2 linked regions of the Halioglobus japonicus genome follow. The protein of the gene in region 2 interacts with the protein of the main gene of each other region in a pairwise test. Links are inferred from orthologs where the notes say so. Each region holds a gene or a part of one and is shown on either strand. Other genes may lie near its edges. The genes, in order: BST95_RS01055 and BST95_RS11735.

Region 1 (3,142 bases), 2.3 Mb from region 2 along the record:
CTTCACCGCCGTCTGTCGCGGCGTATTCGGCAGCCTTCTCGCGCGGATCGAAGCGATCCGGCGTGCCACTCCAGTAAATGGCCAGCACCAGGATGATCAGCGCGTACACAAGTACGGCCAAGAGAATCCACTTGCCGGGGCCCTTCTCGGGCAAAACGTTCAACAGGCTGTCGCGCCATTCGTCCAAGGTGTCTCTTACTGCACTCATACCCTAGTCTCTACTGTCAGTGATGATGGTGGTGATGATCGCCCGCGCTGGCCGCGCTCTTGCGCACTTCGGCCTCAGTGCACAGCTCTTCTCCCGAGGCAAAGGTCAGACACAGGGTGCGGGTCTGGCCCGGCTGGGGCATGGCCTCAAGATCGAACAGCATAAGGTGCGTCCCCCCAGGGGCAAGCGCAACCGTGTCGCCAGGGGCTACTGTCAGTGTAGTCAATTCCATCATCCGCAGCAGGCCGTCGACCTCGGCCGTGGTATGGATTTCCACCTTGCCGGCGCCGGATACTGTGGCGGCGACCACTTCCGCGGGCTCGCTGCCGCTATTGGACAGCGATAAATAGGCAGCGGTTGTCTTCTGCACCGGCGGCAGGGCCCTGACCCAGGCATCGTCTATCGTCAGTGAAGAAGCGGTGGCTACCAGCGGCAGAGCGGCGAGCACTGCCGCGAAAACGCGAGTTCGAAACAACACGGTGACTCCAAAGGAAACTATTTACGCGAAAAGGCGTCCTAGACTACACCACGGTTGGCTCGCTCAGCCAGCGAATTGGGCCACGGGCCTTTGACTGATAGAATTTAGGCCCAGAACCGCCGGCACGGTGCCGACGGGGCCACAACATACGGAACCACTATGCGCCTGCTACTGGCCACACTGCTACTTCTTACATCCACTTTTTCTCAGGCCCAGTTACCCGGCACCAACAATCCGTTCGCGGCGGAGCAGCCGGACTTCCTGCCGGTTGAGGAAGCGTATCAACTGGAGGTCGAACCCAGTGATGAGGGCCTGCGCTTTTACTGGCAGATCGCCGACGGCTACTACCTGTATCAGCACGCGTTCAAATTCCAGGGTGAGGATGACGAGGGCGCACTGGCGCTCCAGGGCCAACTCCCCCAGGGCATAGACCGCACCGATGAGTTCTTCGGTGATGTCACCGTCTACTACAACCAGGCCGACGTCACCGTAGAGGCCGAGCGCCAGGGGGACGACACCGTACAGCTGACCGTCACGTCCCAGGGCTGCGCAGATGCGGGCCTGTGCTACCCACCGCGCAAACAGTTTTTCAGCTGGGCACCAGACGCTGGCACCGTCACCGAAACCACGCCGCCAGCGCGCAAAGCCAGCGTCGTCACTACACAGAAGAGTGCGCCCCAGAGCGATGGCGCCAGCCCGGCCCAGGGCCTGGGCTCGCTGCCCTACATGATGCTGCTGGCCTTTCTCGGTGGCGCCATTCTCAACCTGATGCCCTGTGTCTTCCCGATCCTGTCGCTCAAGGTACTCAGTTTCGCCCAGAGCACTGACGAGGACCGCCACCTGCACAGCTGGCTGTATACCGCCGGCGTGGTGATCAGCTTCGTGGCGATCGCCGCTGTACTCATCGGCCTGCAACAGGCGGGCAGCGCCGTCGGCTGGGGCTTCCAGTTGCAGTCGCCGGGTTTTGTGATCGCGCTGGCCTACCTGTTCCTGGTGATGGGCCTGTCACTGTCGGGGCTGGTCAGCCTCGGCGGTAATCTGATGAATACCGGCAGTTCACTGGCAGACCGCGGCGGCCTCAGCGGCAGCTTCTTCACCGGCGTATTGGCGGTGGTGGTGGCCAGCCCCTGCACGGCGCCCTTTATGGGCACCGCCCTGGGGTTTGCCGTCACCCAACCACCGGTAGTGGGACTGTCGGTCTTCGCCGCCCTGGGTGTCGGCATGGCCGCCCCACTGTTGTTGTTCAGCTACAGCGGTGGCGCCCGTGCGCTAATGCCGCGCCCGGGCCCTGGATGGAAACCCTTAAGGAATTCCTGGCCTTTCCCCTCTATGGCGCAGCCATCTGGCTGGTATGGGTGGCGGGTCGCCAGACTGGTGTCAATACCATGGCGGCCGTGCTTTGCGGTGCGCTATTGCTCACCCTGGGGCTGTGGCTGTGGCAACAGGGCGGTAAGCGCCGCTGGATGGCGGCCGCAGCTGTGATCAGCGCCATTGCCCTGGCGAGCATCGACAACCTCGACCCAGTGCGAGGCGGCCAAGCCTCACTGGGCGAGGGCCGGGTAGCCTGGTCTGAGCCAACGCTTGAAGAATTGCGCGCCGCCGGCAAGCCCGTATTTGTGGATGTGACCGCCGATTGGTGTATTACCTGCCTCGCCAATGAGCGGGCAGTGTTGTTCACCGACGACATCACCGCTGCCTTCGCCGACCACGGCGTCACCTATATGGTCGCCGATTGGACCAATTATGACGCCGAGATCGCCGAATTTATCGCCAGTCACGGCCGTACCGGCATTCCCCTGTACGTGATGTACCCGCCCCTGGGGGCCGGCGAACCATTTCTGTTGCCGCAAATCCTCACCGACCAACTGGTCATCGATGCCCTGAACGCCGTTTCTGGCAAATAGCCCGCACTTGTCGGCATGTTAGCTGACTTTACGCGCGGTTTCAGAGAAGATCGTTCTTCTTCCCCGAAACCGCCCAGCAACAGCCCGGAGAAGCCCACAACTTCCTAAATATTGCTAACTTCCGCTATCGCGCTGCTAAATGCTGGCAAAATGCCGATTTTTACCAAAGACGTGGACAAAATGTCGATATTACGCCACACTGCTGCAATAAATAGCGCCTGAGAACCCAACATGGCCACCATACTTGTCCTGCACGGCCCCAACCTGAACCTGCTCGGTGAACGCGAGCCGGAGATTTACGGCAGCACCACGCTGTCTGATATCAACCAGACGCTACAGCAACAAGCCCGCGACAAAGGCCACCACCTGCTCTATGTACAAAGCAACGCCGAGTACGAGCTGGTCGAGCGCGTCCAGGACGCCCGCCACGAAGGCGTGAACTTCATTCTGATTAACCCCGCGGCATTCACCCACACTAGTGTGGCCCTGCGCGATGCGCTGGCGGCGGTGGAGATTCCCTTTATAGAAGTCCACCTGTCCAACGTTCATGCC
Region 2 (3,315 bases):
GCAGCTTCTGACAGCTTCTGTCCAGCCATGGAACTGCCATCGTCCAGGCGCAATTCGAGTGGCAATTCAGCGCCACTGCGACGCTGTACTGCAATTGGCATACGGCTGTCAGACTCCGCGTTGCGCGCCAGCACAAACACGCTGTCACCGGGGGCAATGCCGGCCCCCTCCGGAGCAACCACCCGCACCGATACGCCGGCACCCGATACCGCCGCGACCTCTGGCTCAGGCAATTCCGGTACCGGCTCACCCAGCTTGGCACGGGCCTGATTGATAATGCCCTCGATCATGCGGGCTGCTTCCGAACCGGGCGGCTCTACAGCGATCAATCGCTGCCAATACTCCACGGCAGCACGGTACTGCGCCTGTTCGTAAGAGGCCATTCCCAACAGCCCCAGCGCCGTGCGATTGTGCGGGTCTATGGCCAGCGCGCGCTCGGCGCGCATCCGTGCACTGTCGTCGAGCTGTCGATTCGCCGCCAGATAGTGTGCCTGGGCCGCGTAGGCCAGCGCTTGGGCATCTTCGGGTGCCGCCATCGACAGCGCGTCGTAGACCTCAGCTGCCTTGGGGTAGTCCTGCTGTCCCATGTAATAACGGCCCAGCAAAGCCCGGTAGTGCAGATTTTGCGGGCGCGAAGCAGCGCGAGATTCGATGGAGCGTATCAGCGACTGCATTTGCTCCGGCGAACTCTGATCGCCCAGACCGCGCAATTCGCTAGTGATCTGCACATCCGCAATGGCACCCAGCTGGAGATAAACACCGCCGCTGAATACCGCGAGGGCCAGCAGTAGGACCCAGGCGGGAAAACGCCCAACGTCCGGCGCGGTAGCAGTCTCGCCGATGGCAGACTCATCGTCTTCCAGCAGGCGCAACCTGGCGTCGTCCAAAAGGTCGCTAGCACCCTCTTCGGCCAGCTCCTGCTGGCGCAGGCGATACGCTTCGAGATTGGCCTGCTGCAGGTCCTCGGCACTGCTCTCAACGGCGCGCGGGCGCAGGTAGAACAGCCCCGACAACAAGACCAGGGCAACACAGCCCGCCAAAAACAGCGTCATTTATCCTGCCCTGCCTGCTCCAGTAGTTCATCCAGTCGCTGCTGCTGACCGGGGTCAAGCAGCGCTTCCTCACTCATGCTGCGGCGCCCACGCAGGGTCGCCACCACACCCACCAGCGCGAGCACCAGCAACCCCAGGGGGGCCAGCCACAGAATCAGGGTGGCGCCATCGTAGCTGGGCCGATAGCGCACAAACTCGCCGTAGCGCGCGACCATGTACTCAAGAATTTCCTCGTCGGATGCGCCTGCCTCCAGTTGCTCATAGAGCAGCCGGCGCAAGTCCTGGGAAATCGGCGCATTGGAATCGGCAATATTCTGGTTCTGACACTTGGGGCAGCGCAATTCGGCGCTGAGCTGCCGATAGCGTTCTTCCAACGCCGGATCGCTGAACTCATAGGTTTCGATCACCGCCTGGGCAGCAATACTGACAAACACCAACAAGGCAATAACAAAACGCATTACTGAGGGCCTCCCTGTCCACCCAGCTCCCGGTAAATGGGCGCCAGAATCGTGGTCCAGACCCGCTCATCAACCACACCCACATGGCGATAACGCACAACACCGGCTGCATCCACCAGGTAGGTTTCAGGGGCGCCGTAGACCCCCAGATCCAGCCCCAGAGTGCCCTCGCGGTCGGCGATGCTGAGAATATAGGGATCGCCGAGCTGCTCCAGCCAGGTGATGGCAGCGGCGTCATCGTCTTTGTAGTTAACGCCATAAATAGCTACACCGGCGGCACCCAGGTCGGTCAGGTAAGGGTGTTCCACCCGACAGGACACACACCAGGTGGCCCACACATTAAACAGTGCCACCTGGCCGGTCACAGATTCACGGGTGAGCGCTTCGCCACTCCCCAACGCAGTCAGAGAAAACGCGGGCAAGGGCTGATCTATCAAGGCCGAGGGCAATTCCGTAGGATCCAGTTGCAGGCCACGGAGCAGAAACGCTGCCAGCACCGCAAACAAAATCAGCGGCAAAAACAGCTTTAATCTAGCCGGCATACTGGGCTCCAGAGACAGGTGCAGTCACGGCCCTGCGAGTGCGATAGCGCTTGTCTGCCACGGTCGTAAAGCCACCCAGTGCCATCAGTATGGCGCCCAGCCACATCCAGCGCACCATCGGCTTGTAGTGCAGGCGGATGGCCCACGCACCGTCCGCACCAATGGGCTCACCCATGGCCACGTAGAGGTCGCGGAACAGGCCGGGATCGATGGCCGCCTCAGTCATGATCGAGCCACCGGCGAGGTAGCGGCGCTTCTGGGGCGCCAACCGGGCCACAAACTTGCCATCGCGACTCACCTCGAAGCGGGCCTCATCGGCGACGTAATTGGGGCCGCGAACCGGCGCAACTTCGACAAAGCGGAACTCATAACCGGCGACCGTTTCCACGTCGCCCGGCTGCATTTTGAGGTCGTGTTCAACACTGTACTGACTGGTGGCAACAACGCCGACGATGCATGCGGCAAAGCCCAGGTGGGCGGTCACCATCCCCCAGTAACTGGCAGGCAGACGGCGGAATCCGCGGCCAATATCGCTGGCAGTTTTCACCCGGTTCCAGCAGTCTCTGGCCAAACCGAACACCAACCACCCTGCCAGCAGCACCGCCAGCGCCACCCACAGGTTGTAATCTGCGCCGAACAGCGGCAGGGTCAGAGCGCAGACCACGGCCACCGCCAGGGGCAGCAACAATTCACTGCGCCACCGCGCCGGCGTGTCTTTCTTCCACCGGGAAATCGGGCCCACCCCCATAAAGGGCACCAACAGCGCCATCAGCGGCACAAATACCGCGTTAAAATAAGGTGGCCCCACCGAGTACTTACCACCGCCCAGAGCATCCATCAGCAGCGGGAACAAGGTACCGAACAAAACTGTCAGCGTTGCCACCAAGAACACGACATTGTTGAGCAACAATAGGGATTCCCGCGACACCCAGGCAAACGTTACCCGGCTGGCCACGGCCGGCGCGCGCAGCGCGTACAGGGTCAGTGACCCGCCGACCACAATGGCCAGGAATACCAGAATAAAGACGCCGCGCTCGGGATCGTTGGCGAAGGCGTGCACCGAGGTAATCACCCCGGAGCGCACCAGGAAGGTACCCAACAGACACAGCGAAAAGGCGAAGATCGCCAGCAGTACCGTCCAGCTCTTGAACAGGCCTCGCTTCTCGGTCACCGCCAGCGAGTGAATAAGTGCCGTCCCTGCCAGCCAGGGCATAAACGACGCATTTTCTACCGGATCCCAGAACCACCAGCCGCCCCAGCCCA

What was found.
Region 1: the proteins of BST95_RS11735 (region 2) and BST95_RS01055 interact in binary tests that used the Escherichia coli proteins (3 or more experiments, as listed by UniProt). The link is inferred for Halioglobus japonicus from one-to-one orthologs.

The regions. Positions count from the first base shown.
Region 1 is NZ_CP019450.1:212,526-215,667, forward strand. Bases 181-3,006 are described here. They hold BST95_RS01055 (protein-disulfide reductase DsbD family protein), read left to right. Parts: upstream 181-845; coding sequence 846-2,168; downstream 2,169-3,006. Other genes in these bases: BST95_RS01045 (DUF2333 family protein), read right to left, coding at 181-208; BST95_RS01050 (copper chaperone PCu(A)C), read right to left, coding at 225-686; BST95_RS20235 (thioredoxin family protein), read left to right, coding at 2,150-2,590; aroQ (type II 3-dehydroquinate dehydratase), read left to right, coding at 2,822-3,006. Outside these bases: more of BST95_RS01045, read right to left, coding at 1-180; more of aroQ, read left to right, coding at 3,007-3,142. UniProt on the Escherichia coli protein: Required to facilitate the formation of correct disulfide bonds in some periplasmic proteins and for the assembly of the periplasmic c-type cytochromes.
Region 2 is NZ_CP019450.1:2,472,024-2,475,338, reverse strand. The notes cover bases 282-3,280. They hold BST95_RS11735 (DsbE family thiol:disulfide interchange protein), read right to left. Parts: upstream 2,053-3,280; coding sequence 1,510-2,052; downstream 282-1,509. Other genes in these bases: BST95_RS11730 (heme lyase CcmF/NrfE family subunit), read right to left, coding at 2,042-3,280; BST95_RS11740 (cytochrome c-type biogenesis protein), read right to left, coding at 1,049-1,510; ccmI (c-type cytochrome biogenesis protein CcmI), read right to left, coding at 282-1,052. Also shown: more of ccmI, read right to left, coding at 1-281; more of BST95_RS11730, read right to left, coding at 3,281-3,315. UniProt on the Escherichia coli protein: Involved in disulfide bond formation. Catalyzes a late, reductive step in the assembly of periplasmic c-type cytochromes, probably the reduction of disulfide bonds of the apocytochrome c to allow covalent linkage with the heme.